One region of the Massilia sp. LC238 genome, then DNA from elsewhere that is predicted to be linked to it. Evidence: predicted binding sites of a transcription regulator. Region 1 holds the regulator's gene; each other region holds the start of a gene.

What was found. Region 1 encodes sigma-54, which starts transcription at its own class of promoters, with help from an activator protein. Its sites were predicted from a motif close to TGGCANGNAANCTGCTTT; they were not measured.
Region 2: the regulator sigma-54 is predicted to act here: its motif matches at 1,718-1,735, upstream of hmpA (NO-inducible flavohemoprotein).
Region 3: the regulator sigma-54 is predicted to act here: its motif matches at 8,011-8,028, upstream of FG94_RS06155 (PEP-CTERM sorting domain-containing protein).

What each region holds. Positions count from the first base shown of each region.
Region 1 covers NZ_JNNN01000030.1:168,702-178,559, reverse strand. Annotated here, with positions in the region: gene FG94_RS06770 (monovalent cation:proton antiporter family protein) at 1-1,058, opposite strand, end outside; gene FG94_RS06765 (SIS domain-containing protein) at 1,146-2,168, shown strand; gene FG94_RS06760 (HAD family hydrolase) at 2,168-2,698, shown strand; gene lptC (LPS export ABC transporter periplasmic protein LptC) at 2,727-3,329, shown strand; gene lptA (lipopolysaccharide transport periplasmic protein LptA) at 3,360-3,917, shown strand; gene lptB (LPS export ABC transporter ATP-binding protein) at 3,926-4,705, shown strand; gene FG94_RS06740 (RNA polymerase factor sigma-54) at 4,721-6,196, shown strand; gene hpf (ribosome hibernation-promoting factor, HPF/YfiA family) at 6,254-6,607, shown strand; gene FG94_RS06730 (enoyl-CoA hydratase/isomerase family protein) at 6,751-7,836, shown strand; gene rapZ (RNase adapter RapZ) at 7,990-8,868, opposite strand; gene hprK (HPr(Ser) kinase/phosphatase) at 8,907-9,842, opposite strand.
Region 2 covers NZ_JNNN01000052.1:15,414-25,271, forward strand. Annotated here, with positions in the region: gene FG94_RS14220 (CatA-like O-acetyltransferase) at 1-71, opposite strand, end outside; gene FG94_RS14225 (APC family permease) at 76-1,536, opposite strand; gene hmpA (NO-inducible flavohemoprotein) at 1,763-2,950, shown strand; gene FG94_RS14235 (head GIN domain-containing protein) at 3,101-3,970, opposite strand; gene FG94_RS14240 (NADH:flavin oxidoreductase/NADH oxidase) at 4,099-5,211, opposite strand; gene FG94_RS14245 (succinylglutamate desuccinylase) at 5,398-6,399, opposite strand; gene FG94_RS14250 (NAD-glutamate dehydrogenase domain-containing protein) at 6,404-9,858, opposite strand, start outside.
Region 3 covers NZ_JNNN01000030.1:41,649-51,506, reverse strand. Annotated here, with positions in the region: gene FG94_RS06205 (DUF3016 domain-containing protein) at 1-220, shown strand, start outside; gene FG94_RS06200 (DUF3016 domain-containing protein) at 400-888, shown strand; gene FG94_RS06195 (hypothetical protein) at 954-2,069, opposite strand; gene FG94_RS06190 (hypothetical protein) at 2,103-2,591, opposite strand; gene FG94_RS06185 (RNA polymerase sigma factor) at 2,603-3,211, opposite strand; gene FG94_RS06180 (thioesterase family protein) at 3,367-3,810, opposite strand; gene FG94_RS06175 (sorbosone dehydrogenase family protein) at 3,837-5,288, opposite strand; gene FG94_RS06170 (M20/M25/M40 family metallo-hydrolase) at 5,384-6,685, opposite strand; gene FG94_RS06165 (SPFH domain-containing protein) at 6,824-7,705, shown strand; gene FG94_RS06160 (hypothetical protein) at 7,718-7,930, shown strand; gene FG94_RS06155 (PEP-CTERM sorting domain-containing protein) at 8,071-8,646, shown strand; gene FG94_RS06150 (hypothetical protein) at 8,716-9,015, opposite strand; gene FG94_RS06145 (hypothetical protein) at 9,012-9,821, opposite strand; gene FG94_RS06140 (DUF882 domain-containing protein) at 9,826-9,858, opposite strand, start outside.

The DNA of each region.
Region 1 (9,858 bases):
CCCATCGCCAGGTTGAGCAGCACGAAGCCGAACTCGCCCGCCTGCGCCAGCGCCAGGCCGGTGCGCATCGCCACGCCGTCGCTCGAGCCGAAGGCCTTGGCCAAGGCAGCGATGATGGCGAACTTGAGCAGCACCGGGAAGATCACCAGCGCCAGCACTACCCACCAGTGCTGCAGCACCAGCTGCAGGTTGAGCAGCATGCCCACCGTGATGAAGAACAGCCCGAGCAGCACGTCGCGGAAGGGTTTGATGTCTTCTTCTACCTGGTGCTTGTACTGGGTCTCGGAGATCAGCATGCCGGCGACGAAGGCGCCCAGCGCCAGCGACAGGCCGGCCTGCTCGGTGACCCAGGCCAGGCCGAGCGTCACCAGGAGCAGGTTGAGCATGAACAGCTCCTGTGAACGGCGCTTGGCGACGATGGTGAACCAGTTGCGCATCAGCTTCTGGCCGAAGATCAGCAGCAGGGCCAGCACGAAGGCGGCCTTGAGCGCCGCCCAGCCGAGCGTGATCGCCAGTTCCTCGGCCGGGCGTGCCAGCGAGGGAATCATGATCAGGAGCGGCACCACCGCCAGGTCCTGGAACAGCAGGATGCCGATGATGCGACGGCCGTGCTCGCTTTCCAGTTCGAGCCGTTCGGTGAGCATCTTGACCACGATCGCGGTCGAAGACATGGCGAGCGCTCCGCCCAGCGCGAAGGCGGCCTGCCAGCTGACGTGCAGTGCGGGTACCCACCAGGAAATGAACAAACCGAAAGCCATGGCGGCCACGATTGTCAATACGACTTGAGCCAGACCCAAGCCGAACACGATACGGCGCATCGACTTGAGCTGGGCAAGCGAAAATTCGAGCCCGATGGAAAACATCAGGAAGACGACGCCGAATTCTGCCAGCGCATGGGTGGCGGGACTGTCTTCGGCAAGGGCCAGCGCATGGGGGCCGATCAATACGCCGACCGCCAGATAGCCGAGCATCGGCGGCAGGTGCAGCATCCGGAAGGCGACCACGCCCAGCACGGCGCAGCCCAGCAGGAGCAGGGTCAGTTCAAGTCCGGAATGCATCTGCCACGGTTGTTTTTTCGTTATCGTTGTAGTGGTTTGTTACGACTGGCAAGTTTTTTGCTTATCCAATTCGGATATACTGCCACTATGAGTTTAACCGATGAAAAAATAATGCTGAAAAGTTTTGACGCGGACCAGGCCCGCCGTGTGCTGGAGCTGGGCCGCGAGACCCTCGCCATCGAAGCCGACGCGATCCGCGCCCTGCATGCGCGCCTCGGCGACGACGACAGTTTCGTGCGTGCCGTGCAGCTGCTGTACGGCTGCACCGGGCGCGTGGTCGTCTCCGGCATGGGCAAGTCCGGCCACATCGGCCGCAAGATTGCCGCCACCCTGGCCTCGACCGGCACCCCGGCCATGTTCGTGCACCCGGGCGAAGCCGCCCACGGCGACCTGGGCATGGTGACCACGCACGACGTGTTCATCGCCATTTCGAATTCCGGCGAATCGTCCGAGCTGCTCGAGATCCTGCCGGCCATCAAGCGCATGGGCACCCCCGTCATCTCGATGACCGGCAAGCCGCATTCGCGCCTGGCCAAGCTGTCCGAGATCCACCTGGACATCTCGGTGGCCAAGGAAGCCTGCACCCTCAACCTGGCGCCAACCACCAGCACCACCGTCACCCTGGCCATGGGCGACGCGCTGGCCGTGGCGCTGCTCGACGCGCGGGGTTTTCGCGAGGAAGACTTCGCCATGTCGCACCCGGGCGGCGCCCTGGGCCGCCGCCTGCTGACCCACGTGCGCGACGTGATGCGCAGCGGCGACGCCATCCCGGCGGTGTCCCCGGACACCCCGCTGACGCGCGCGTTGCTGGAAATCAGCCAGAAGGGCATGGGCATGACCGCCGTCGTCGACGAAGAGCGCCGCCCGGTCGGCGTGTTCACCGACGGCGACCTGCGCCGCCTGATCGAGCGCGTGACCGATTTTTCGAACATCAGCATCCGCGACGTGATGCACGCCAACCCGCGCCGCGTCCATCCGGAACAGCTGGCGGTGGATGCCGTCGCCGTCATGGAAGAATTCCGCATCAACCAGATGCTGGTCGTCGATGGTGAAGACCGCCTGGTCGGCGCACTGCACATCCACGACCTGACCCGCGCCAAGGTGATCTGATGACGCCAACCGAATTCATGCAGCGCGCGGCGCGCGTCAAAGTGATGATCTTCGACGTCGACGGCGTGCTCACCGACGGCAGCCTCACCTACAGCCCGGACGGCGAAGTCACCAAGACCTTCAACGTGCTCGACGGCCTCGGCATCCAGCTGCTGAACAAGACCGGCGTCAAGACCGCCATCATCAGCGCGCGCAAGTCGCCGATCGTTGTCAAGCGCGCCGCCGACCTCGGCATCTCCCACGTCTACCAGGGCATCCACGACAAGCGCGTCGGCTTCGCCGAGCTGCTTGCCGCCACCGGCGTCACGCCGGAGGAATGCGGCTACATCGGCGACGACGTGATCGACCTGCCGCTGTTCACCCGCGTCGGCTTCGCCGTCACCGTGCCCTCGGGCCACCCGGAAGTGCAGCACCGCGCCCACTACGTCACGAAGAATGCGGGCGGGCGCGGCGCCGTGCGCGAGGTCTGCGACCTCGTCATGCGCGCGCAGGGCACCTACGAACAGGCGCTGGCGCCGTATTTCGCGTAACACGGCGATATCGGACACGGGACACGACATGGTCACCTACAAGCGCACCGCCCACCGCTGGAAGCTCCTGACGATCATGATGATCGCGACCTTCTGCGCCTTCGGCAGCTTCTGGCTGGTGCAGGTGATGGAGCAGGAGGACGCCGGCGCCCGCCTCGGCGGGCCGGGGGACGAGCCGGACTACATCGTCGAGAACTTCTCCTTCGTGCGCATGACGGAAGAGGGCAAGCCGAGCTACGTGGTGTCGGGCAAGCGCCTGGCGCATACGCCGCTGAACGACGTGTCCCAGGTCGAGGCGCCGGTGATGCAGGGCATGACGCCCGGCCGGCCGCGCATGACCATCGTCGCCAACCGCGCCCAGCTCTACCATGAAGAGCACCGCGTCGAACTGCTCGGCAACGTCGACATCCAGCGCCCGGCCACGCCGACCAGCGAAGCGCTGCGCGTGCAGACGCAGGCGCTGACCGTGCTGCCCGACGAAGAAATCCTCAAGACCGACCGGCCGATCGAGATGCAGCTGGGGGCCGCCACCGTGACCGGCACCGGCATGGTGGCCAACAACGCGACCCAGAAGCTGCACCTGGCCAGCCGCGGCCAGATCGTCTATCCGCCACGCGCGCAGCGGCAGTAGCGCCGCGTCAACCCAGGACAAAGCAAGAACATGAAAAAAATCATCGCTGCCGTATTCCTCAGCCTGGCCGCCTTCGGCGCCTCGGCCGAGCGTGCCGATTCGCTCAAGCAGGCCGTGATCAACTTCGATTCCCTCGACGTCGACGAGGTCACGCAGACCCGCATCCTGACCGGCAACGTCGTGCTCACGCGCGGCACCCTGGTGCTGAAATCCGACCGCGCCCTGGTGAAGGAAACGCCGGAGGGCTACATGAGCGTGACCCTGACCGCCAACAACGGCAAGCTGGCGACTTTCCGCCAGAAACGCGACGGCGGTCCCGACCTGTGGGTCGAAGGCCAGGCCCAGCGCATCGAATACGACGAGCGCGCCGAACTGGTCAAGCTGTTCACCAGCGCCGAAGTGCGCGAGCTGGAGGGCGGCCGCATGACCAACGAGATCAAGGGTCCCTTCATCTCCTACGACAACCGCCGCGAGGTCGCGCAGGTGCGCAACGATCCTACCGGCCAGAGCAAGGTGGGCGGCGGCCGCGGCACCCTGATCATCGCGCCGCGCCGTACCACGGCGCCAGCCGAAGGTGCGAAGCAATGACGGCAGCCATGAGCGCAAGTACCGACGCAGCGGCGACCGCGGTCGAAGGCTGCAGCACCCTGATCGTCAAGGGCCTGCAGAAGAGCTACGGCAAGCGCCTGGTGGTGCGCGACGTGTCGCTGCAGGTCGAGTGCGGCGAAGTGGTGGGTCTGCTCGGCCCCAACGGCGCCGGCAAGACCACCTCCTTCTACATGATCGTCGGCCTGGTGCCCTCGGACGCCGGCACCATCGACATCAACGGCACCGACATCTCGAGCCTGCCGATCCACCGCCGTGCGGTGCTGGGCCTGTCCTACCTGCCGCAGGAAGCCTCGGTGTTCCGCAAGCTGACGGTGGAGGAGAACATCCGCGCCGTGCTGGAGCTGCAGCGCGTGGACGGCAAGCCGCTCACCCGCGACCAGATCAGCGAGCGCCTCGACACCCTGCTGGCCGAACTGCAGATCGAGAAGCTGCGCGAGAACCCGGCGCTGTCGCTGTCGGGCGGCGAACGGCGCCGCGTCGAGATCGCGCGCGCGCTCGCGACCAACCCGCGCTTCGTGCTGCTCGACGAACCCTTCGCCGGCGTCGACCCGATCGCGGTGATCGAGATCCAGCGCATCGTGCGCTTCCTGAAGGAGCGCAACATCGGCGTCCTGATCACCGACCACAACGTGCGCGAGACGCTCGGCATCTGCGACCGCGCCTACATCATCAACCAGGGGGCGGTGCTGGCCTCGGGCCGCCCTGACGACATCATCGCCAACGAATCCGTGCGGCGCGTGTACCTCGGCGAGCACTTCAGGATGTAATCAAGAGCACCAGGCATGAAACAGTCTCTCCAGCTACGCACTTCGCAGCACCTGGCGCTCACGCCGCAGCTGCAGCAGTCGATCCGCCTGCTGCAGCTCTCCACGCTCGAACTGCACCAGGAGATCGAGCAGATCCTGCACGACAACCCGCTGCTCGAACGGCTCGACGATCCGCTCGACCGCTCGGTGCGGCTGCTGGCGGACGGCGCGATCAATACCGCGCCGGCGAATGGCGAAGCGCCGGCGCCCCAGCCGGGGCAGGAAGGGCAGGAGGGCGCGAAGGCCGAGCCCGAGGGCGCGGACGGCGAAGACCATGGGGAGCGTGGCGATGCCGATGCGGATTGGGGCGGCGAAGGCGGCGGCGCGCGCAGCGGCGACGACGAGGACGGCCGTCCGCAGCTGGAAGCCGACGGCATCACGCTGCGCGAGCACCTGACGGAACAGATCCGCCTGAGCTGCTGCAGCCTGCGCGACCGCGCGCTGGCCGAGCTGGTGATCGATGCGCTCGACGACAACGGCTACCTGGAAGAGCCGCTCGACGACATCCATGCGCGCCTGCCGGCAGAACTCGAGATCGAGATGGACGAGCTGCGCTGCGCGCTGGCGCTGGTGCAGAGCCTGGACCCGGTGGGCGTGGGCGCGCGCAGCGCGGCCGAATGCCTGGCCCTGCAGATCCGCCGCATGCCGGGCGTGCCCCTGGTGACGCGGCGCCTCGCCTTGAAGATCGTCGAAGGCTACCTGACCTGGTTCGCGCAGCGCGAATACACCAAGCTGAAAAAGGCGCTCGACTGCGACGACGAAGACCTGCGCGAAGTGCAGGCCGTGGTCCGCCAATGCAATCCACATCCCGGCGCGGCCTTCGGCTCGGGCACGTCCGACTACGTGGTGCCGGACGTGATCGTGCGCCGCGCCAAGGACGGCTGGGCCGTCTCGCTGAACCCGGAAGTGATGCCGAAGCTGCGCGTGAACAGCCTGTACGCGAACCTGCTCAAGCAGGGCAAAAGCGAAAGCCAGATGGGCGCGCAGCTGCAGGAAGCCAAGTGGCTCATCAAGAACATGCGCCAGCGCTTCGACACGATCCTGCGTGTTGCCGAGGCAATCGTCGAGCGCCAGCGCAACTTTTTCAGCCACGGCGCGGTTGCCATGCGCCCTCTTGTTTTGCGTGAGATAGCTGATACACTAGGCCTACACGAGAGCACGATCTCGCGTGTAACCACGCAGAAATACATGCTGACCCCGCACGGCATGTTCGAGCTGAAGTACTTCTTCGGAAGCCACGTCGCCACCGAAGCGGGGGGAGAAGCCTCCTCGACGGCGATCCGCGCGCTTATTGCGCAATTGACAGGAGCAGAAGACCCTAGGAATCCTCTATCCGACAGCAAGATCGCGGAGATGCTCGGGGAACAAGGTATGGTCATTGCGCGCCGGACGGTTGCCAAATACCGCGAAGCGCTCAAGATTCCTCCCGTCAGCCTCCGTAAATCCCTGTAAAGCACTGCCCACTCTCACCTTGTGGCGCGGGCAGGGCACCTTCCCAAAGGAGTGTGTATGAACCTCACAATCAGCGGCCACCATCTCGAAGTCACACCCGCCATCCGTGAATACGTTCAGAATAAGCTCGAGCGCATCACCCGCCATTTCGACCACGTGATCGACACCCACGTGTTCCTCGCCATCGATAACCTCACTGAAAAAGAAAAACGGCAAAAGGCCGAGATCAACCTACAGGTATCGGGCAAGATTCTGCATGTGGCGAGTGCTGCGCAAGATCTGTATGCGGCCATCGACACCTTGATGGACAGGTTGGACAGGCAGGTTCTGAAACACAAATCCATGCTGCAAAATCATAATCACGTGGCGCACAAGCGCCTTCCGGACAACGGAGAAGCCGCTGCCGCGTAACTATTACGGGTAGCCGCAAAACACAGCAAGGGCGTCTGAGGGGACGCCCTTTTTGCTTTTGTACAATACCTGTTACTTTTCTACGCTTCCGTTTGTACAAATGTTCTGTAGAATGCATGTCTTTTCGATCACAGAATACCATCATGACCGATACCGTCCTGACCCGCGTTGCCAACCGCACCGGCGTCATCACGCTCGACCGGCCGAAGGCGCTGAACTCCCTCTCGCTCGACATGGTGCGCGCCCTGAGCGCCATCTTGCTGGAATGGAAGGATGACGCGGGCATCGACGCGGTGGTCATCACCAGCAGCAGCGAGAAGGCCTTGTGCGCCGGCGGCGATATCCGCTTCTTCCATGAGATGGGCCACGTCGGCCCGATGGGCGGCAGCGCGCTGCTGGAAGACTTCTTCACCGAAGAATACGCACTGAACCACCTGATCCACTTCTACCCGAAGTCCTACGTCGCCGTGATGGATGGCGTGGTGATGGGCGGCGGCATGGGCATCGCCCAGGGCGGACCTGGCTGCGGCCTGCGCATCGTGACCGACCGCACCAAGATGGCGATGCCCGAGGTGAACATCGGCCTGTTCCCGGACGTCGGCGGCAGCCACTTCCTGTCGCATGCGCCGGGCCAGCTGGGCCAGTACCTGGGCCTGACCGGCCTGACCATCGGCGCGGCAGATGCGCTGTACGTGGGGCTGGCGGACGTGTACGTGCCGGGGGCGGAACTGGCCGGTTTGATGGCGCTGGTCGACACGACCCCGGGCGCGCAGCTGCCGGCGGCGATCCGCAGCTATGCGGCGCAATTCGCGGGCCAACTGGGGCCGAGCGAACTGCAGGCGCAGCGCGGCGTGATCGATGCGCACTTCGGCGCCGCCAGCGTGGCGATGATCATGGCTTCGCTGGGTCGTGACGAGAACCCGTTCGCGCAGAAGGCGCTGAAGGCGATGCGCCAGCGCTCGCCCCTGATGATGTGCGTGACCCACGAACTGCTGCTGCGCGGCGCCTCGCTGGACGTGGCGGACTGCCTGCGCATGGAGCGCAACCTGGTGCGCCGCAATTTCGAGCATGGCGAAGTGCTGGAAGGCGTGCGGGCGCTGGTGATCGACAAGGACAACCAGCCGAAGTGGAATCCGCCGACGCTGGAGGACGTGAAGCCCGAGATGGTGGCGCGCTTCTTCGAGCCGGTGTGGCCGGAGTATGCGCACCCGCTGCGCCACCTCACCTGAGACCTGTTTTTCGTAGGGTGGGCGGGTCTCCCGCCCACGCGGCGATAGTTAACGGTGAATGAGCCGAGCTGGCAAATCTGATGCTAGTTGAACGCGTGGGCGGGGAACCCGCCCACGCTACGATTCGCGGCAGAGCAACAGCCGCGGGCCGTATCACCCCGCAGCGTGCTTCGGCTGCTCGCGGTGACGAATGATCACCCGCTCTGTCTGCCCAAAGTAGGCCCCCAGCCTTTCCGCCATGTAGACCGAACGGTGCTGCCCGCCGGTACAGCCCACCGCCACGGTGAGATAGGACCGGCTGTCCGTCTTGAACGAGGGCAGCCACTTTGCAACAAAAGCGCGGATATCTTCCAGCATCGCCACTGCGCTCGGCTGGGCGTCGAGGAAGGCGATCACCGGCGCGTCCTTGCCCGTGAGCGGGCGCAGCGCCAGGTCGTAGTAGGGGTTGGGAACCGCACGCACGTCGAATACGAAGTCGGCATCCAGCGGCACGCCCACCTTGAAGGCGAAGGATTCGAAGAACAGGGTCAGCGGGGCATGCTCGAGGTCGGCCAGTTCCTTGACCCAGGCGCGCAGCTTGTTGGCGGACAGTTCCGAAGTGTCGATCACGTGGCCCAGGTTCTCGATCGCCGACAGGCGCTCGCGTTCCTCGGCGATGCATTCGATCAGGGTGCGGCGCGAGGCCGGATTCTCGCCCGGGCGCAGCTCGTGCGACAGCGGGTGGCTGCGCCGCGTCTCGGAGAAACGCGCCACCAGCGAGTGCGTGCTCGAGGTCAGGAACATCACCTTGACGTTGTGGCCTTCCTCTTTCAGGTGGCGCACGCTCACCGGCAGTTCGACCAGCGATTCGGCACTGCGCGCATCGACCGCGACGGCGATTTTCTCCGTGCCTTTTTCACTGACCGCATACACCAGGGCCGGCAGCAGGGCCGGCGGCAGGTTGTCGACGCAGTAGTAGCCTGCGTCTTCCATGACATTCAGGGCAACCGACTTGCCCGAGCCGGAAATACCGGTAATGAGGACGATGTGCATGCTTGGGATGATACCCCAAATGGCGAAGTGATCGTACCTCAGTCGCCGCTCATGGCCTGGCGCTGGCGCTCCATGAATTCCTGCAGCGTATCGATGCCGCGCAGCTGCAGGATGGTGTTGCGCACGGCAGCCTCGAGCAGCACCGCGATGTTGCGGCCGGCCGCCACCGGAATGACCACCTTGCGGATCGGCAGGCCCAGCACGTCCTCGGTCGGGTGGTGGAAAGGCAGGCGCTCGACCTCTTCGTCGAGCGCGCCGCGCTTGACCAGGTGGACGATGAGCTTGAGGCGCATCTTGCGGCGCACCGCGGTCTCACCAAAGATCGCCTTGATGTCCAGGAGGCCCAGGCCGCGCACTTCCAGCAGGTTCTGCAGCAGCGGCGGGCAGCGGCCTTCGATCATGTTCGGCGCGATGCGCGAGAATTCCACCGCGTCGTCGGCCACCAGGCCATGCGAACGCGAGATCAGTTCCAGGCCCAGCTCGCTCTTGCCCAGGCCCGAGTCGCCGGTGATCAGGACGCCCACGCCCAGCACGTCCATGAACACGCCGTGCATGATGACGCGCTGCGCCAGCTTCTTGGACAGATATACGCGCAGGAAGTCGATCACCTGCGCCGCCGGCAGCGGGGTCGAGAACAGGGGGATGTTCTGCTCGTCGCAGATGGCGAGGATGTCGGGCGGGGTTTCCAGACCCTGGGCGATGATCAGGGCCGGCGGACCACCACCGATCAGCTCGCCGATCACGTGGGTGCGCGAGCTGGATTTCAGGCGGTGGTAATAGTTCAGTTCCTGGTGTCCAAAGACCTGGATGCGGCCCGGGTGGATCAGGTTCAGGTGGCCGACCTGGTCGGCGGCCGAGGCCGCGTCGCCCGCGATCTGCCGCTCGCCGCCTGGGAAACCCGCGAACCAGCCCAACTGGAGGCTGTCGCGGTTGTCATCGTACAAACGCTGGATGGTCAGCGGAGTCTGCAGCATGGGCATATCGTTCCGT
Region 2 (9,858 bases), on a different contig from region 1:
ATGTTGACCGCGGCGCTGTCCATCGCATCGAACAGCGCGAAGCGGTCGCGCCGCCGTTCGAACACGTCCATTTTTCTACCCCTTGTTCAGGCGGCTGTGGCGCACGCTGTACAGGAAGTAGGTGGCCACGGCCACGCCCATCCAGATGAAGAACACGCGGAAGGTGGCCGGCGACAGGTCCTTCATGATGTACAGGCAGGCGCATACCGACAGGCCCGGGATCAAGTAGGGACCGAAAGGCACGCGGAAGTGGCCCGGCTCGCCGGGGCCCTGCTTGGCGCGGATCACCGGCACGGCGATCGACACCACGATGAAGGCGGTCAGGGTACCCATGCTCACCATGTCCCACAGGAAGGTGGCGTCGACCAGGCCGGCCACCGCGCCCACCACCAGGCAGACGATGATGGTGTTGGCAGTCGGCGCCAGGGTGCGCTTGTTCACCTTCTGGAAGGTCTTCGGGATCAGGCCGTCGCGGCTGATCGCATACAGGATGCGCGTCTGGCCGTAGATCGTCACCAGGGTCACCGAGAATACCGACACCACGGCGCCGGCCGACAGCACCAGCGCCGGCCAGGCCTGGCCGGTGACGTTCTGCAGGATCACCGACAGGCCGGCTTCCTGGCCCGCGAACATGCGGGCGGGCTGGGCGCCCATCGCGGCCACCGCCACCAGCAGGTAGAACACGGTCACGATCAAGAGCGCGGACAGGATCCCGATCGGCACGTTGCGGCGCGGGTTGTTCACTTCCTCGCCGGCGGTGGCGATGGTGTCCAGGCCGATGAAGGAGAAGAACACGGTGCCGGCGGCGGCGGTCACGCCGGCCATGCCCACGAAGCCGCTGTCGGGGTCGGGGCTGAAGAAAGGCGTGAAGTTGGCGGAATCGAAGCCGGTGAAGGCGATCACGGCGAAGAAGATCAGGATGGCCAGCTTGACCAGCACCATGATGGAATTGGTGGTCGCCGATTCCTTGGTGCCGCGGATCAGCAAAATGCAGCACATCGCCACCAGGATCACCGGCGGCAGGTTGAAGTTACCCGGGCTGAAGTGGACGTTGTGGTGGTCGGACACGAACATCGGCGAGCGCAGGTGGGCCGGGATCTCCCATCCGAAGGCATTCGACAGGAAGTTGTTCAGGTAATCCGACCAGCCGATCGCCACCGCGCTTCCCGCCAGGCCGTATTCGAGCAGCAGGCAGGCCGCCACGATGAAGGCGGCGAACTCGCCCACGGTCGCATAGGCGAAGGAATACGAGGAACCGGCGGCGGGCACGCGGCCGGCCAGTTCGGCGTAGCACAGCGCGGTCAGGCCGGCGGTAACGGCGGCCAGCAGAAAGGACAGGATCACGGCCGGACCGGCCTTCGGCACCGCCTCGACCATCGTGAAGAAGATGCCGGTGCCGATGGTGGCGCCGACGCCGATCATGGTCAGCGGGAACAGGCCGAGCGATCGCTGGAGGCCGCCGCCGCTGCTTTCTTCGTCATGCTGACGTTCGGCTGTTTTGGTGCGGATCAGCTTTTGGCCAAGGGTCAGATTCACGGCATGTCCTTTGTATGGAAGCGTCGGCAGCGCTCCGGTCAAGCGCTCATCTAAAAGCAGCGATTATATGGGTTTTGTGTTCTCGCAATAAAATTGTTTGCGCAAAGATGCATTTACTCAGCATCTTTTGTTAGAATGCTCCTGTCCGCACCGATTGCCCATCGCGTCCGGGCCAATTTTTTGGCCTTAAACATGCATAACTGATACATCTATCAAGGAACACATCATGATCTCGAGCGCTTCCCGTCCGTACATCGACGCTTCCGTCCCCGTCCTGCGCGACCACGGCCTGGCCATCACCACCACCTTCTACCGCAGCATGTTCGAGGCCCATCCGGAGCTGAAGAACCTGTTCAACATGGGCAACCAGGCCAGCGGCGTGCAGCAGCAATCGCTGGCCTCGGCGGTGTTCGCCTACGCCGCCAACATCGGCAACGCCGCGGCGCTCGGCCCGGTGGTGAGCCGCATCGTGCACAAGCACGCCGCGGTGGGCATCCGTGCCGACCATTACCCGATCGTCGGCCATCACCTGCTCGGCGCCATCAAGACCGTGCTGGGCGACGCCGCCACCGAGCCGCTGCTCAAGGCCTGGGAAGAGGCCTACACCTCGCTGGCGCGCCTGTTGATCGATGCGGAAGCGAAGATGTACGAGGAAGCCGGCGTGCAGCCGGGCGAGACGCGCGCGATGCGCGTGACGGAAGTGGTGCGCGAGAGCGACAACGTGGTCTCCATCCGCTTCGTCCCGGCCGACGGCGGCGCCCTGCCGCCCTTCAAGGCCGGCCAGTACCTGAGCGTGGCGGTCGATTTCAGCGACGGCCGCCGCCAGCTGCGCCAGTACAGCCTGTCGGACGCGCCGGGCAAGGGCAGCCTGCGCATCTCGGTCAAGCGCGAGGATGGCGGCGCCGCACCAAGAGGTGAAGTGTCGACCTGGCTGCACGACAACGTGAACGTGGGCGACCTGCTGCACGTGATCCACCCCTTCGGCGACTTCCTGCCGGATACCGAATCGAACGAGCCCGTGGTGCTGCTCTCGGCCGGCGTCGGCATCACGCCGATGATCGCGGCGCTGAACCGCATCGCGACCGTGAACCCGGAGCGCCGCGTGATCTTCGCCCACGCCGCACGCAACGCGGCGCACCACCCGCACCAGGCGGACATCGCCGCAGCCAAGGCGCGCATGCCGCACCTGCACGTGGTGACGTTCTACGAAGAGGAAGAGGCAAGCGCCGCCCTCAAGGGCAAGATGGAACTGGCGCGCCTGCCCTCGTGGCCGCGCGGCGAGACCGATGTCTACATGTGCGGCCCGCTGCCCTTCATGCAGGCGCAGTGGAATGCCCTGCTGGCGGCAGGCGCGCCGGCGAGCCGCCTGCACCGCGAGGTGTTCGGGCCGGATCTGCTCGATAATTTGCTCTAAGCGAGGCCTTGCTTTACGTAGGGTGGGCGGGTCTCCCGCCCACGCGTTCAACTGCCGCCAGCACGGCCGCGATAGATCCGGTTGCACGTATCACCGCGTGGGGTGATCTGGTCCAGTGGACCAGATCACGAGCCGCCCACCCTACAAATATTAATCAAGCAGATGCACGTTACGGCCGGTAACGCTGCGCTGCGCCGGATGCCCATACACCCGGATCCCGCCCGAGCCGCCGCCGTGCGCCACCAGCGACTGCTTGACGGTGGCGCGAATCCCGCCCGAACCATCGGCCGCCAGGTCGGCGTCCTGCGTCGACAGCGCGGCCAGGTCCACGCTGCCCGAGCCTGCGACACGGGCATTCAGCGAACGCACCGCGCCGCCAGCCTGCAGCACGCCCGAGCCGGCCACGCTGGCGCGCACGTAGTCGCCGCGGATCTCGCCGACGTTCATGCGGCCCGAACCCGCCAGGCTCAGGTCGGCGCTGGCGCTGCGCAGCTGGCCCGCATCGAGGACGCCCGAGCCGCTCACGCGCGCATGCAGGCTGTCGACCTTGCCGGACAGGGCTACCGTCCCGGAACCGCTCTTGCGCACCTCCAGCGGCGCGCCGTTCAGGTCGCGCACGACGACCTGGCCGGAACCGCCGGCACGCACCTCGGTCAGGCGCGGCGTGGTGTAGACGATGCGCACCGGCGTCCTGCTGCGCAGCTGACGCTCGTTGGAGATCTTCAGGGTATTGCCCTGTGCCTCGGTGCGGATATAGGGCAGCAGGTTGCCGTCGGCTTCGACCAGCAGCGAAGGCGCCTGGCCGACCCGCACCTCGACCTGCATCGACCCGCTCACTTCCAGCACGCCGTGCGCCGCGACCTGGCGCTGGTCGCGCGCGGCAACGCCGTCGCCCTCGACCGCGTTGTCGCTGAACACCGTGCGCATGCGCACGTCGCCGTCGTTCGGCGACACGATGATGGCGCAGCCGCTCAGGGAAGCGACAGCCGCGGCGATGGTGGCAAGGGCGATGAGACGCATGGCGAAAATCCTCTGTGGTTGTTAACTGGTGCGACTTTAACAATCACCTCTCCTGCCCGCTTGCCCCGTGCGACAGGCTGCAAGAAACGATAGCTGAGCTGCGGCTGCGCGCCGCCAGCCGCCCCGCGTCAGCCCACGCGCATGCTGCCGAACAGTTCCTTGTATTCACGCGGCTGCGAGCGCCAGTACTGGGGCGGCGCGAACACCTGCTCGCCCAGCTGGGCCGCCGCATGCCAGGGCCAGCGCGGATCGTACAGCATGGCGCGCGCCAGGCCGATGAGGTCGGCCTGGCCCTGCTGCAGGATGCTTTCCGCATGCTGCGCCTCCGTAATCAATCCCACGCCGATGGTCGGCATGCCGGTCTCCTCCTTGATGCGCTGCGCGAACCCGACCTGGTAGCCGGGTCCCACGGGGATCTTCTGCTGCGGCGACAGACCGCCGGTCGAGACGTGGATGAAGTCGCAGCCGCGTTCTTTCAGCTCGCGGGCGAAACGCAGGCTCTGCTCGATCTCCCAGCCGCCCTCGACCCAGTCGGTGGCCGAGATGCGCACGCCCACCGCCATCTCCCGCGGAACCGCGGCGCGCACGGCGTCGAAGACCTCGAGCGGGAAGCGCATGCGGTTTTCCAGGGAGCCGCCGTAGTCGTCCTCGCGCAGGTTCGACAGCGGCGACAGGAACTGGTGCATCAGGTAGCCATGGGCCGCATGCAGCTCGATGCCGTCCAGGCCCAGCGCAGCTGCGCGGCGCGCGCTGGCGACGAAGGCTTCCTTGACGCGCACCAGGCCCTCGGCATCGAGCGCAAGGGGCGGCGCCTCGCCTTCCGCGTGCGGGATGCTTGACGGCGCAAGGGTCTGCCAGCCGCGCGGCTGTCCTGGCGCGATCTGGGCGCCGCCTTCCCATGGCACCTTGGTCGAGGCCTTGCGGCCGGCGTGGGCCAGCTGGATGGCGATCTTGATGGGGGAATGGCGGCGCATCGCACGGATCACCGGCGCCAGCGCTTCCTGGTGGGCGTCGGACCACAGGCCCAGGTCGTCCGGAGAGATGCGGCCCTCGGGCGTCACCGCCGTCGCTTCGATGATGAGCAGGCCGGCACCGGACAGCGCCAGGTTGCCCAGGTGGATGGTATGCCAGTCGGTCGGCAGGCCATCGACGGCCGAGTACTGGCACATCGGCGCGATCGCGATACGGTTCGGAAGTTGCAGGGGACCCAGGGTGACTGGGGAGAAAAGCATGCTGCTCATGAGGCCTCCGCTTGGGGCAAAGGCTTCAGTCTAGCTTGGAGGGGAAATTGGTGCTGCGACGTTGCTTGGGGAAATTGGAGGGAACAATGCCAGTGGCATTGTTCCCGCCTTCGCCGGGATGACGTGCTTACTTTGTTGGCTTTAAGACCGTCGTCCCGGCGCAGGCCGGGACCCAAGTTTGCTCGATCAGCCGATACGCGTGACCATCAGCCCCGCGCGCAAGCCAACCCGCACATCCGGATTCGGAAACACGACCAGTTCCTCGTCATGCTCCACGCGGTACACGGTCTCGCCATCGGTCGCGATCACCTCACCCTTCTTCATCGGCGTGAAGTTCCAGGTCTCGCGCCCCACCGACATGGTGAAGGCATCCGACAGCTTGATCACCTGGCGCGCCGTCGCGAACACGTGCGGCGCCGCCCTGGCCGCAAGGCCGGGCTGTCCGCGCAGCAGGCGATCCAGCGCGCTCGACGCATCGGCGAACTGCGACAGGTCGTTCTGCCCCAGCGTCCCGACCCGCCCCAGCTCCACGGTGCTGCCGGCAGCGCCATGGTGTTCCGACGAATAGTAGCTGTAGGTGCCCACCGACTTCGGGTTCATGATCACGGCGCCGATCGCCGCCTGCCCCAGCCAGTCGATGAGCGCCTTGCGCGGCGCATCGGGAATGATCTCGGGCACGATCGCGAACATCGGATAGTGCGACGGCCGGATCGCCGTGTGCAGGTCGAGGTGCCAGCGCTGCGGCCCCGCGCCCTCGAAGAAGGCGCAGGTGGCCTGGACCAGCGCATCGGCCCGCGCCGCTTCCGCGGTACCGGCCAGCGTCCCGCGATCCGCACGGAACATGCGGTTCAGGTCCGCGTCGATGAAACGCTTGCCCTGGGCGATGGCGTCGATGTTCCCGACGCACAGCATCAGGTCCACCGCCAGCTCGCGCGGGGTGCGCGACAAGGCTTCGATCAGCCAGGCCACCATCTCGATCGGCCCGGTCTCGTCGCCGTGCACGCCCACCGACACCAACACGCTCGCGCGTGCCGGGTCAGGCGTCGCCGCTTTCACCGTCAGGATGCCGGGCGCCGGCAACGCGACCGCGAAGCCGGCGCCTGAAAAGCGCTGCGCGACCGAAGCGAAGTCCGCTTCGGCCAGTGCGCGCACCGCTTCCGGCAGCGCGGAACCCAGGTTCGCGCTCATCCGCTTACGCAGCCAGACGGTCCGGGCTCGAACCTTCCGACAGCGCCCAGACGTCCAGCATGGCCTGCTCGAGCTCGACCGGCTGTGCGAAGCCGGTCAGGCCGCGCGCCTCGGTGACTTCCTTGACGGCCGCCAGCGGGTCGCCGCCCTGGCCGGCACGCTCGATCACCTGCAGCAGCAGGCGCTGCTGGGTGCGGCGCAGGGCCTGCATCGCGTAGTTGCGCAGCTGTTCCTGGGCCTTGCTCTGGGCCGGCAGCTTCAGGCCGCGCTCGAGCATGTCGATGCCGGCCTGCTGGCGCAGCGCCATGCCGACCTGCAGGAACTGGGCCAGGCTCATGCCGCCCGGACGCTGCACCGACACCGCCGCGAACAGGAAGGTAGCCAGCGACTCGATGGTCTCGACCGTCTTCCAGGCCGCGGTGAACGGCGCCGGCAGGCCGCTGTGGCCGTCGGCTTCCGAACGGGCCGGGGTCAGCGAACGCAGCTGGTCGGCCTGGCCGAACAGGGTCGACAGCTCGGCCATGCCGTCGGCGCCGGCCGGCAGCGAGAGCACGCCTTCGATCACGGCGCGCATCAGCGCACGGGTGCGCATGTCGACCGCCATCGAGACGTCACGCGGCACCTTCAGCGCATCGGCGTCGAGCGCGTCGAACACCGGCGCCAGGTGCAGCGCCGACCAGGCGCGCGCCCAGGCCTTCACCACTTCGGTCTCGTCGACGCGGTGCTCGGCCGCCAGGTCGCGCAGCATCAGCGGACCGCAGCGGTTCACCGCTTCGTTGGCCAGCACGGTCGCCAGGATGGCGTTGGCCAGCGGGTGGTTCAGCGGGTTGCGGGTGGCGACCATTTGCGCCGGGAAGTATGGGCGCAGCAGCGATTCGGCCCACGATTCCTCGACCAGCGGCAGCGCCAGCAGGGTGCGCTTGAAGCGGTTCTTCACGTTGGCGATGACCACCGCCAGTTCCGGCGTGGTCAAGCCCAGGCCGAGGGCCTTGCGGCGGGCCAGCTCGGCGTCGGTCGGCAGCTGCTCCAGCTCGCGGTTGACGGCGCCTTCCGATTCCAGGTTGGTGATCAATGCCGCGTAGCCGTCCACCACGGAGGCGGTGGCTTGCGCCTGCGCTTCGCGGGTCAGCAGGTGGGTCTGCTGTTTGTTGTCGCGCAGGACCAGGTCTTCCACCGCGCCGGTCATCTCGTTCAGGATGCGGTTGCGGTCGGCTTCCGGCAGCTCGCCGGCGTTGACTTCGGTGTCCAGCCAGATCTTGATGTTCACTTCGTGGTCCGAGCAGTCCACGCCCGCCGAGTTGTCGATCGCATCGGTGAAGATGCGGCCGCCGTTCAGGGCGAACTCGATACGGCCGGCCTGGGTCGCGCCCAGGTTGCCACCCTCGCCCACCACCTTGCAGCGCATCTCGCCGCCGTTGACGCGGATGCGGTCGTTGGCGCGGTCCTTCACCTGGGCATGGGTCTCGTTCGAGGACTTGATGTAGGTGCCGATGCCGCCGTTGTAGAACAGGTCCACCGGCGCCAGCAGGATGCGGTGCATCAGCTCTTCAGGCGACAGCGAGCTTTCCTTGATGTCGAGGACGGCACGCACTTCCGGGCTCAGCTCGATCGAGCGCGCGGTGCGCGGGAACACGCCGCCGCCCTGCGAGATCAGCGATTTATCGTAGTCTTCCCACGAGGAGCGTGGCAGCGCGAACATGCGCTGGCGTTCCTTGAACGAGACTTCGGTATCCGGGTTCGGGTCCAGGAAGATGTGGCGGTGGTCGAAGGCCGCCACCAGCTTGAGCTGGCGCGACAGCAGCACGCCGTTGCCGAACACGTCGCCCGACATATCGCCCACGCCGACCATGGTGACCGGGGTGGTGTTCATGTCGTGGCCCAGTTCGAAGAAGTGGCGCTTGACCGCTTCGAACGCGCCTTTGGCGGTGATGCCCATCTTCTTGTGGTCGTAGCCGTTCGAGCCGCCCGAGGCGAAGGCGTCGCCCAGCCAGAAGCCGCGCTTGACGGCGATGCTGTTGGCGATGTCCGAGAAGGTCGCGGTGCCCTTGTCGGCGGCCACCACCAGGTAGGGGTCGTCCTGGTCATGGCGCACGGTGTTGTCCGGCGGGACGATTTCGCCGCGCACGCGGTTGTCGGTCACTTCCAGCAGGCTGGAGATGAATTCGCGGTAGCAGGCTTCGCCCTCGGCGGCCACCACTTCACGCGGGGCGCCCTGCGGCATCTGCTTGCACACGAAACCGCCCTTCGAGCCGGCCGGCACGATGACGGCGTTCTTCACCATCTGCGCCTTCACCAGGCCCAGCACTTCGGTGCGGTAGTCTTCCATGCGGTCCGACCAGCGCAGGCCGCCGCGGGCGACCGGGCCGCCGCGCAGGTGCACGCCTTCGAAGCGGCGCGAGAACACGTAGATCTCGCGGTACGGACGCGGTTCCGGCGCCAGCGCCAGGTTGCTGGTGTCGACCTTGAAGATCATCTTCTCGCCGGCATTCTGGAAGTAGTTGGTGCGCATGGTGGCCAGGGCCAGGTCGACCAGGGCCGCCATGATTTCCTCGGTGTCGGCGTGGTTCACGGTCGACAGGCCGGCCTTCAGCGCGGCCAGCTTGGCGGTGCCGGCGGCGTGCTCGGCCTGGTCCAGCCTCGGATCGAAGCGCAGCAGGAAGGCGGTGACGAATTCCTTCACCAGGGCCGGCTGGGTGCGCAGGGTTTCGGCCATGTAGCGCACCGAGAACTTCGAGCCCAGCTGGCGCCAGTAGCTGATGTAGGCGCGCACCAGCTGCACTTCACGCAGCGACAGGCCGCCTTCGATGGTCAGGCCGTTCATGCGGCCGTCTTCGGCATCGTTGTTGAACAGCGCGGTGAACAGCTCCTCGGCCACCGGGATGATGCCCGGCTTGACCAGCTTGGCGCCGCTCTCGTCGTCGACGGCCAGGGCGGTCACGTTGTGCACGGCGCCGTCGGCGGTCTTGAAGGTCCAGGTCTGCTCGCGGTCGACCGCGATGCCGGCGTTCTGCAGGGCCGGCAGGATGCGCGACAGCGAAGGCACGACCTCGCCCGAGTACAGGCGGATCGAGGCGTCGATGCCGTTGGCGGCGTCGCCCGGCTCCACGCGCACGGCGACGCGCTGGTTCTGGCCATCGGTCCGGCCGTTCTTCAGCAGGGCCTGCAGGTCGCGGAAGGCGGTTTCGGGTGCGGTGTTGGTAACAAAAGAAACCGGCAGGTTGGCGCCGAGTTTACGCAGGCTGCTGCGCAGGCCGGCGTCGTCGATGGTGTTGGTGGCGGTGGCGAAGCGGTCATGCCAGCCGTCCAGCACTGCCAGCAGCGGCTGCTGGATGTCGGTTTCGAGGTCGAGCGGATAGCGGGCGGCGTGCGCGATCAGGTAGACGCGGGCCAGCGGGCCGTCGGCCACCAGGGTCTGGACGCGCACCTCAACGGCGCCCGAGGTCTCCTTCAGGGCCGAGG
Region 3 (9,858 bases), 130 kb from region 1:
GCGCGTCCTCGAGGGCAAGTCCGACTGGCCGCTGATCGAGCTGCAGTACGCGCTGAGCAGCAAGGGCCAGGTGTTCGACAGCGGCACCGCCCAGATTTCCGACGTGGGCTACATGAACCGCAAGGTGAAGATGTCCATGGAAATGGACAACCTGCGCTACGAGAAGCGCATGCTGCAGGACTGGTTCAAGAAGACCATCCTGACCAAGAAGCCTGGCTGAACCGCCATACCGGCAGGGGGAAATGCGGCGCCGCAAGGCGCCGTTTCCATTTGCCGAAGCCATTTGTCTTGCGGACCTAACATTTCGATACAAAACGCCGACAATCCGGCACTGAAAAGGCGGCGCAAAGGGCGTATATTCGGAACATGAAGGGGTCCGGAACAATGAAAGGGAAAGCAATGAAAACGCTGGTTGGCAAAGTGGCCCTCGCGGCCCTGCTCGCGCTGGGTGCCGGCGCCGCCTCGGCGGGCGTGACCGTCAATTACGTGGAGTCCGACAAGTTCTCCGACTTGCCGTTCGCGCCATGGGAGCGCAAGGAAGTGCTGGAAGACCTGGCGGATTATTTTGTCGAACTGGGCAAGTCGCTGCCGGCCGGTCAGGAGCTGACGGTGGACGTGACCGACATCGACCTCGCCGGCCGTGAATACCCGAACACGCGCGGCGGGAACGACCTGCGCGTGCTGAAAGGCATGGCGGACTGGCCGGTCATGGAATTGCGCTACACCCTGAGCGCCAACGGCCAGGTGATCCAGACCGGCAAGGCCAAGCTGTCGGACATGAACTACCTGCAGCGCGGCAGCCGCCTGCACGACAGCGAACCCCGGCGCTTCGAGAAGCGCATGATCCAGGAGTGGTTCGACAAGACCATCCTGCAGAAGAAGTCCTAATCGTTTCCTGATCCACTCAACCGGCGCCTCGGTGAACCGAGGCGCCGTTTTATTTCGTAGGCCGATCAGCCGTTCCTGCCGGCCTTCGCACGCGCCGCAGCCGCTTTCTCGGCCGCTTCCCTGGCCAGCGCCGCCGAATCCTTCACCGTGTAGTCCGAGGGCACGGTGAACAGGGCCGCGGCAGGCTCCTCGCGCTTCAGGTTGTCGGCGCGGTAGACGAATTCGCCGCTGCGCGGGTCGCTGCGCTTCTGGTACACCACGGCCTGCAGTTCCGGCGCGGTCCAGGTCTCGGTGCTGACGACGATCGGGCTGCGGTTGCCGATCTCGCCGGCGGGGATCTCGTAGCTGCGCTGCACGCCGGTGGCCTTCACGCCGTTGAATTCGCGGGTGCCGAGGTCTTTGGTTTCCGCCTTGCCGGCCCATTTGTGGTCGCCGAGCGCGCCGGCGAGCACCGGCGCCACGCGCGCCGCCGCCTGCGGTCCCGCCACCTGGGCGATGCGGATCTGCACGTCCTTGTGTTCGCCGGCCTTGCTGCCGGAGCGCTCGACCTGCTTGATGATGAAACGTTCGCCTTCCGGCAGCTTGCCTTCGCGGCGCAATTCCTCGATCCTGGTGCGCGCCTGGTCGGCGGCGAGGCGGGCCTGGGCGCCGGCCACGCGCGCCTCGGCGGCCGAGGCAGCGGCGGCCGCGCGGGCCTGTTCACGCACGGCGGCCATCGCCGCGCCGTTCGGCGCCGAGACCTTGATCGCGGTCTTGTCGCGCGGACGCAGGACATAGCGCACCCCTTCCACCGGATCGTGGATCGTCACGGTGCGCAGTTCGCCGTCTTCGCCGCGCACCTCGGTGCGGGTGCGGCCGGCGCTGTCGCGGTAGCTCATCGTGCTGGTCTTGCGCACGATCTGGTTGCCGTCGCCCAGGGTCTGGGTGCGCTCCGACACCATCTCGGCGCTGTAGGGCGCATTCTTGATCATGCGGGCACGCGACATGTGCACCATCGTGGCGCCGCCGCCCACGGCATCGACGAAGTTCATGGCGTCCGGGTGGCCGGCCTGCAGTTCGCCGCCGGTGCGGGTGACGATGCGGCGCTCGACGACCTGTTCTTCGTCGAAGCCCATCTCACCGGCCAGGGCCGGGGCGAAGGCGCAGGCCAGCAGTGCTGCAAGCAGAATCTTCTTGTTCATGTCATGTCCTCTTGTGGGTAAAGATCGTTGGTCCTAGTTGGTGGAACTGAGCCGCACGGCCAGCGGATGGCCGTCGGCGGCGACAAGCATCTCGGCCCGCACGGTGTCGGCCGCGTTTTCCGGGCTGACCGGCACGCCGAGCGGCGCCAGCGCGGTGCGCGGCACCTCGGTCTCGACCAGCCGCGCATCGGGTTCGGCCTCGATCCGCTCGAGCGAATCGAGGGCGACGAAGGCGCCGCCGCTGTCGAAGCTGACCAGGGGCTGGCTGCTCACGCTCACGGCCTGGTGCGGCGAATGCGCCAGCAGCAGCACGACCACCGTCAGCGAGCACAGGGCGCCGGCGGTGCCCCATTGGGGCAGGCTCAGGGCCTGGTACCAGCGGCGCTTCGTCGGTGCAAACTGGCGCTCGAAGGCCTGCAGCAGTTCCTTCTCGACGCAGCGCGGGGTGTCGATGCCGGCCAGCTCGCTGCGCAGCGCGGCAAAGCAGGGGGCCAGTTCGTCTTGCTTGTCCTTGGTATCCATCATCTACTCCATCAATTCGCGAGGCATGCGCTTGGTGCGTGCGCCTGCAGGCGCTTGGCCAGGGCCGCCCGGCCGCGCGACAGGCGCGAGCGCACGGTGCCGATATCCACCTGGCAGACCGCGGCGATCTCCTGGTACGACAGTTCATGCAGTTCAAACAGGATGACCACGTCGCGGTAGTGCGCCGGCAGCAGGCTGAGTGCGCGCCGCACTTCCTCGGCTGCCTCGTTGCCCAGCAGGCGGGCGAGCGGCTCGGCGCCCTCGCAGGCGAGGTCGAGCTCCAGCTCGCCGTCTCCGTCCTCTTCCACCCGCGGCTCCGGCAGCGCCACGTGGCGCCGTCGCGCTTCCTCCAGCTTCAGGATCACATTGCGCGCTACGCCGAACAGGAAATGCTGCAGCTGGCCGCGCAGCGGATCGAAGCCGAAACGCTTCGTGAGCAGGCCCATGAAGGCTTCCTGCACCACGTCGGCCGCCATGTCCGCGGACCCGCAGCGCATCAGCGCGTAGCGGTACAGCGGACCCTGGTGGCGTCGGTACAGCGTCGTGAAGGCGGCGGCGCGGCCCGCATGCGTCAGGCGCAGCAGTTCGTGGTCGGCGGTGTCGGGGGTGATCGTGGTCATGGTCGTCATCTCTTGCCTGTATTCCGCCGAGGCAGCGGAAAAGTTCCAACTATTTTGGAAAATGACGACGAGCCCTGGCAGGCCAGGCTCGGAAAGGGGGTAGGCCGGGAGAGCCCCGGCCCGAAAAGCTGGGCCCGATTGCCGGGCCAGCCTTCTCAGTCGATCCAGTTGACCCGGTCGAACTTGCCGCGGAACTCTTCCGGCATCATCACGACCTGGCTGGACTTGTAGTTGAAGAAGACGAAGCCCTGCTTGGCCATGGCGATCAGCTTGCGGTCGCGCGGGCGCGTGATGCGGAAGATGATGTCGCCGCCGTACTTGTTGAAGTCCATGACGCCCACCTCGAACAGCAGCTGGTCGCGCGCATGCGCTTCGGCGCGGTAGGTCGTGGCCAGGTCGGTGACGATGATGCCGGTGCCGTCGCGCTCGGTCTCGGCGACGCCGAACTCGAACAGGAAGCGCGCCCGTGCCTCGGAGATCATCGAGATCATCGAGTCGTTGCCGAGGTGGTTGCCCGCATTGATGTCGGTCACGCGTACCGACATCGGGGTGGAATAGTAGAACTGGTCTTCGGGGAAGGTAAGTTGTAAGCGTGCCATCTCTCTATTTTAAGCGCATGAATCGCTCATGGGTTGGCGGAAGGTCCAATTCTATAGACGATGCCGCGCGACGTCATGAGGTACAACTCGCCCTGGCCGTCCTGCCCGAAGGAGACCACGTTGCCGATGTCGCCCACGCTCCAGTCGCGCTGCTCGCTGACACTGGCGCCGCCGGCGAGGAAACTCTTCAGGAATCCGCGGCAGTAATCGGAATAGAAATAGCGTCCCTGCAGCCCGGGAATGGCACTGCCGCGGTAGACGAAGCCGCCCGTGATCGAGCAACCGTTGGCGTCGTTGCTGCCATGGTCGTATTCGAAGACCGGCAGGGTCAGGCCGCTGCGCTCGCAGCTGGCGGCGTTGTAGCACAGCGTGCCTTCCTTCGTGTTCCAGCCGTAGTTGAGTCCTGCCGCGGACACCGGGCCGATATTGACCTCTTCGCGCCGGTCCTGGCCGACGTCGCTCAGGTAGAGCTGGCTGCCATCGAAAGCGAAGCGCCAGGGATTGCGCAGCCCGGCCGCCCAGATCTCGGCGCGCCGCCCCGCCTGGTTGATATATGGATTGCCGGCCGGGATCGCGTAGGGCTGGGCGGCACTTGCGTTGCGCACGTCGATCCGCAGCAGCTTGCCGAGCAGGGAGTTCAGGTTCTGGCCGTTGCGGTTCGGGTCGCCCGCGCCGCCGCCGTCGCCGGTGGCCAGGTACAGGTTGCCGTCCGGGCCGAAGGCGACCTGGCCGCCGAAATGGTTGGTGAAACCGGGGTGCGGGATGCGGATGATGACCAGACCCGAGGTCGGATCGGCCAGGTTGGGATTGGCGCCCAGGCTGAAGCGCTCGATGACGATGTTCTGCTGCGGGTCGGTGTAGTAGAGGTAGAAGTAGCGGTTGCTGGAAAACTGCGGGTCGAAGGCCATCGACAGCAGGCCGCCTTCGCCGCCGGTGAAGACGCGGCCGCTGATGTCGAGGAAGGGGGCGGTGAGCGTAGTGCCGTTGTCGACGATGCGGATGCGTCCGGCCCGCTCGACGATGAACAGGCGCGTGTCGCCCGCCGGGGCGGTGAGGTAGGTTGGGTTGTCGAGGTTGGCCACCACCTGGCTCAGCGCGATGTTCACCGGCGCGTTCGCATACGCCACCGTGGCGCTGGCAGTGGCGCCGGCGCTGACGACGGCGCTTTGCGAGGAGGGCGAGGGCGTGTAGGTTACGCCGCCGGCGGTCACGGGTGCGGCGGCGAGGTTGTAGCTGCCGGGCGCGAGATTCGACAGGGTTTGTGAGCCAGTCAGATCTTGCTGGTAACTGGCGGGGCCGTTGACGCGCACCGAGGCGTTCACGCCGGCGGGCAGGCCGCTGGTGGTGATCGCCAGCGAACCGGTGGTGGCGGTCGGCGGCGTCGGGGTGGGGCCGGTGGTGCCGGGGTTGCCGCCCCCTCCGCCGCAGGCGCTCATGCAGAAGGAAATAAGGATCAGCAGATATGTCCACGCACGCATGACAGCCTCCTGGATGGTCGCGAATGCTCCGGCAAGCCTATTCTGCAGCGAAGCGGCTGGCTTTGCCATCGAATTTCGCCAGCCGTGCGGGGCATCTATCGCGTCAGGCGATACATCAACAGTGCGGCGCGGATCGCCGAGCGCTCCAGCGAAGTGAGGTCGACGCGCTCGTTGGGCGAATGGGCCGCGCCGCCGCTGGCGCCCAGGCCATCGAGGCTGTCGATGATGGGGGCGACGAACTGGATGTCGCCGGCGCCGCGCATGGTGGCCGGCACCGCGCCGACCGCGCCCAGGCCGGCGTCCAGGCTGGCCTGCGAATACAAGTCGAGCAGCTTCAGGTTGCCCGGCGTGACCGCCATCGGCGGATAGGAATCGCGGAAAGCGATCGTGGCGCCGGCGCCCGGCAGGCTTTGCGCGACGATCTCGCGCATGCGCGCGTGGGCGCGGTCGCGCTGGGCGTAGTCGAGGTAGCGCAGGTCGCCGCGCACGGTCACCGTGTTGGCGACGACGTTGGTCTTGCCGGCGGCCGTGCCTTTCGCATTGGCCTCGTCGAGCGTGACGTCGGTGCCGCCCAGGATCACGCCCGGATTGAAGGTCAGGCCCGGCTCCACCACCTGCTGGCGGAAGCCGTCGAGGATGCGCGCGGCCTCGTACACGGCGCCGTAGCCGGCGGGACCGAACACGCCCTGCGAGTGGCCTTGCCGGCCCTTGACGTCGAGGTCGAAGAAGGCGGTGGCGCGGCGCCCGACGGTCGCCATCGGCTGGCCATCGGGACCGGTGACGGCGCCTTCGAAGCTGAGCGCCACGTCGCTCAGCTTGGCCAGCTCGATCATGTCGCGGCGCGAGACTTCGCGCGGGTGGCCGGCTTCTTCCTCGTCGCCGGTGAACACCACGGTGATGGTGGTGTTCTCGAGCGCCCCGGCGCGGTGCAGGGCGCGCAGGGCCGCAATCGCGACCACGTTCCCGCCCTTCATGTCGGCCACGCCCTGGCCGCGCGCCGTGGTGGCGTTCTCGCGCTCCCACAGCGGGGTGGAAGCGTCAGGTTCGAACACGGTGTCGAGGTGGCCGAGCAGCAGCAGGCGCTTGCCCTGCTTGCCCATGCGGTTGGCGACCAGGTGGCCGGCACGCCCCATTTCGCGCGGCATGTCGATCCAGACGGTCTTGAAGCCCAGGGCTTCCAGCTCCTTGCGAAACACTTCGCCGGTGGCGCGCACGCCGGCCAAGTTGAAGGTACCGCTGTTGATGCGGGCGCTGCGTTCGAGCAGATGGATGGCCTCGGGCTGCCAGGCCTTGACCTCCTCGAGGATGCGCTGTTCGGTGGCGGACAGGCCGTGGGCCTGGGCGGAGGCTGCGAGCAGGAGGCTCAGTACGAGGGAGAGGGCAGGCTGGCGCGGCATGTCGGCATTCGGTCATCGGGACATGCAACTCTACTACGCTTGCACGATGTCATAAAGCTTGTCGGAATTGCTTGACAATAATTTCTAGTGATCCTAAAGTGATATCACTTTGATGTTACTTTCTGAGGGGAGTCGAGCATGCACGCAGCACATACGCGCCACGAAAAGGCGTTCTCATCCGTGAATGGTTACCTGGCAGCCGCTGCCGGCGTTGTCCTGCTCCTGGCTGCCCTCTCCCTGTTTGGGACAGGGGAGTTTCCCTCGATCCTGCTGAGTTTCGCGATGGGCCTGTTCTCTGCCGTCTGCCTGGGCGGCCTGTTCATGCTCCAGCCGAACGAAAGCGCCATCCTGACCCTGTTCGGCAAGTACATCGGCACCGACCGCAGCGAAGGCCTGCGCTGGGCCTTTCCGCTCTATAAGAAGCGGCGCCTGTCGCTGCGCGCCCGCAATTTCAACGCCCCGACGCTGAAGGTCAACGACAAGCGCGGCAACCCGGTCGAGATCAGCGCGGCCGTTGTCTGGCGGGTGCGCGACACCGCCCAGGCCGTGTTCGACGTGGATGACTTCGAGCGCTACGTCTCGATCCAGGCGGAAGCCGCGCTGCGCCACCTGGCCTCGCAATATGCCTACGACGAAGGCGAGGACCTGCCGGAAGGCGAAACCACGCTGCGCGCCGGCATGGACGTGGTGGCCGACGCCCTCCAGCGCGAGCTGCAGGCGCGTTTCGAGGCGGCGGGTGTGGAGGTGCTCGATGCAAAGCTCACCCATTTGGCATATGCTGCCGAGATTGCGCAGGTCATGCTGCGTCGCCAGCAGGCCGAGGCGATCATCAGCGCCCGCGCCAAGATCGTGCACGGCGCCGTCAGCATGGTCGAAGCGGCGCTGAGGGGATTGTCCGAGCGGGGCATCGTCGAGCTCGACGACGAACGCAAGGCGGCCATGGTCAGCAACCTGCTCGTGGTGCTGTGTTCGGACAAGGAAACCCAGCCGATCGTCAACACGGGCACACTGTATAACTAGCACCCGAAAAGCATGGCAAGTCCTGGCAAAAAAGCGTTTCCTCTACGGATAGACCCGGCCTTGTGGGAGGAGTTGCAACGCCTCGCCGCCCGCGATCTGCGCAGCGTGAACGCGGAAATCGAATTCCTGCTGAGGGAGGGCCTTGCTAGGCGCGGCATCAAGCATGTCGAGGCCAGGGGCAAGGGTGGTGACGAGGTAGGCGAAAAAGTATCAGGCAAGATTTAACAATATGGTGTCGGACTTCTTTACACTAATGAATTTTTCATAGGGGCACTAATTCTTTCCTCATAGTAGAAATTATTTGGTGGCATGGATGTTGCTTGATAAGGGATATTCACCATCAATAATTATGAGGTAACTAGTCCATGAAACAATTCTTCAAGGTTGCTGTCGCAACCGCCGCCTTCGCCGCCAGCGCCTTTGCACAGGCAGCCCTGATCGACATCAATCCAGTCTATACGTCGAATACCAAACTATCGGGTTCGAAAACCAGCGCCGGTTTCGAGTTCAACCTCAACCAGCTGACCTTCGATGGCTTCGCTTTCAAGAAAGGCGTCGATACGATCGAGTCGGCACTGCTGACCTTCAGGCTGAGCGACAATGGCAACGACAAAGGCAGCAACAATATGGAGTCGTATGCAGTCCAGGTATACTTCGATACCATCTATTCGAGCCCGTCGATCAACGTTCCCAACGGTGGCGCCAACTATCCGTTCCAGCTGCTGAGCAGTGATCTTCTGACCTTTAGCACCACTGGTCTGCTGTCCGGTAACGTGACCCGCCTTACCGGCGATTTCACTTTCAACACCGTCACCCTCAACGCCAGCATCCGCCAAGGCCAGGAAGGCTCGTCCGGCGAAGTCCCTGAACCGCTCGGCGTCACGCTGTTTGGTATCGGCATGGTGGGACTGCTCGCGGCACGCCGTAAAGCAAAGGCCTGAACCGCTTTTTGCTCATCAAATAGCTGCGCTTGCGGGCTATTTTTTTATGCAGGCATTGTCCGGATTGCCTTAGCGTGAGGGCTGGGCGGCCGGGCCTGTTCGCGTCTTTGCAACCATGCCGGCGGGATCGATAAGAACGACAAATTCGAAAAATCGTCCTGCGCCGCTTGCGGCCTGATACAACCAGGCCTCGTAGCCGCTGTCGAACACGACGCTCTTGGTCGGCCCGAACGCCGCCAGCAATTGCGCCTTGGTGGTCGTGCCTGGAACGACGGTCTGCAGCCGCTCGGCCGGCACCTGGGTACCCGGCGGGGCCGGCGTGGTAGCGCAGCCGGCCAGCAGGAGCGCCGCGAACAGGGCCCGCTTCATGGCGCATCCTCCATGTACTCGAACTCCACCAGCGTGTCGTCCGGCCAGGACTTGTCCCAGATCGGCGCATAGAAGGTACGGTCCAGCATGACCTGGCAGTCGCAGTACAGCAAGTCGGCCTTGCTCTGTTCCCCACCCGCATACAGCATGTTGAAGGGCAGGGTTTCGACCCGCTCGTTTGCCCCATTCACGGCGCGCAGACGCACCGAAAACACCGGCCGTTCGGCGAAGAACAGGTAATTGCCATTCGGGCTGTTGCACACCTGCTCGGGCGTGGTCAGGGCGTTAGCGATCCAGCCGAATAGCGGAGAGCTGTTGGACACCAGTCCGGCCTCGACGCCCACCAGGCATTCGAGGCGCATGTCGCCCAGGCGCCGCGTGCCGGCGGGCAGGCCGGGCGTGATGATCTGCGCGCGCCAGGTCATGCTGGTGGTCTTGCGGTTGGCGACCACGGCCGCGTCCTCGCGCAAGGCTTGCTCGTTACGGGGCAGGACGAAGCTGTTGTCCGGCGCCACCTCGACCGGTACGCTGAGCGTATCGCCCGCGATCCGCAGGCTGATGCCCGTCATGTCGACGGTCGGCAGGCGCGGCAGCAGCTGGAAGCGCAGCGGCGCCGTGGGTGCCAGGGCACGCTCGCGTTCGAAGCGTTCCATGCCCTTGATCATTTTTCTGTAGGATTTGTCGACCGGGTCGCGGGTGGATTGCACCTTGACCGTCGCGGGCTGCCCGGCAGCTTGTGCGTGGGCAGCCTGGTGCCCGGCCAGAGCGGCCAGGCCGAGGACGACGCGGACCAGGAGCCGCGTCATGGCCTTACCAGTAACGGACGCGGCCGGTGTCCATGTG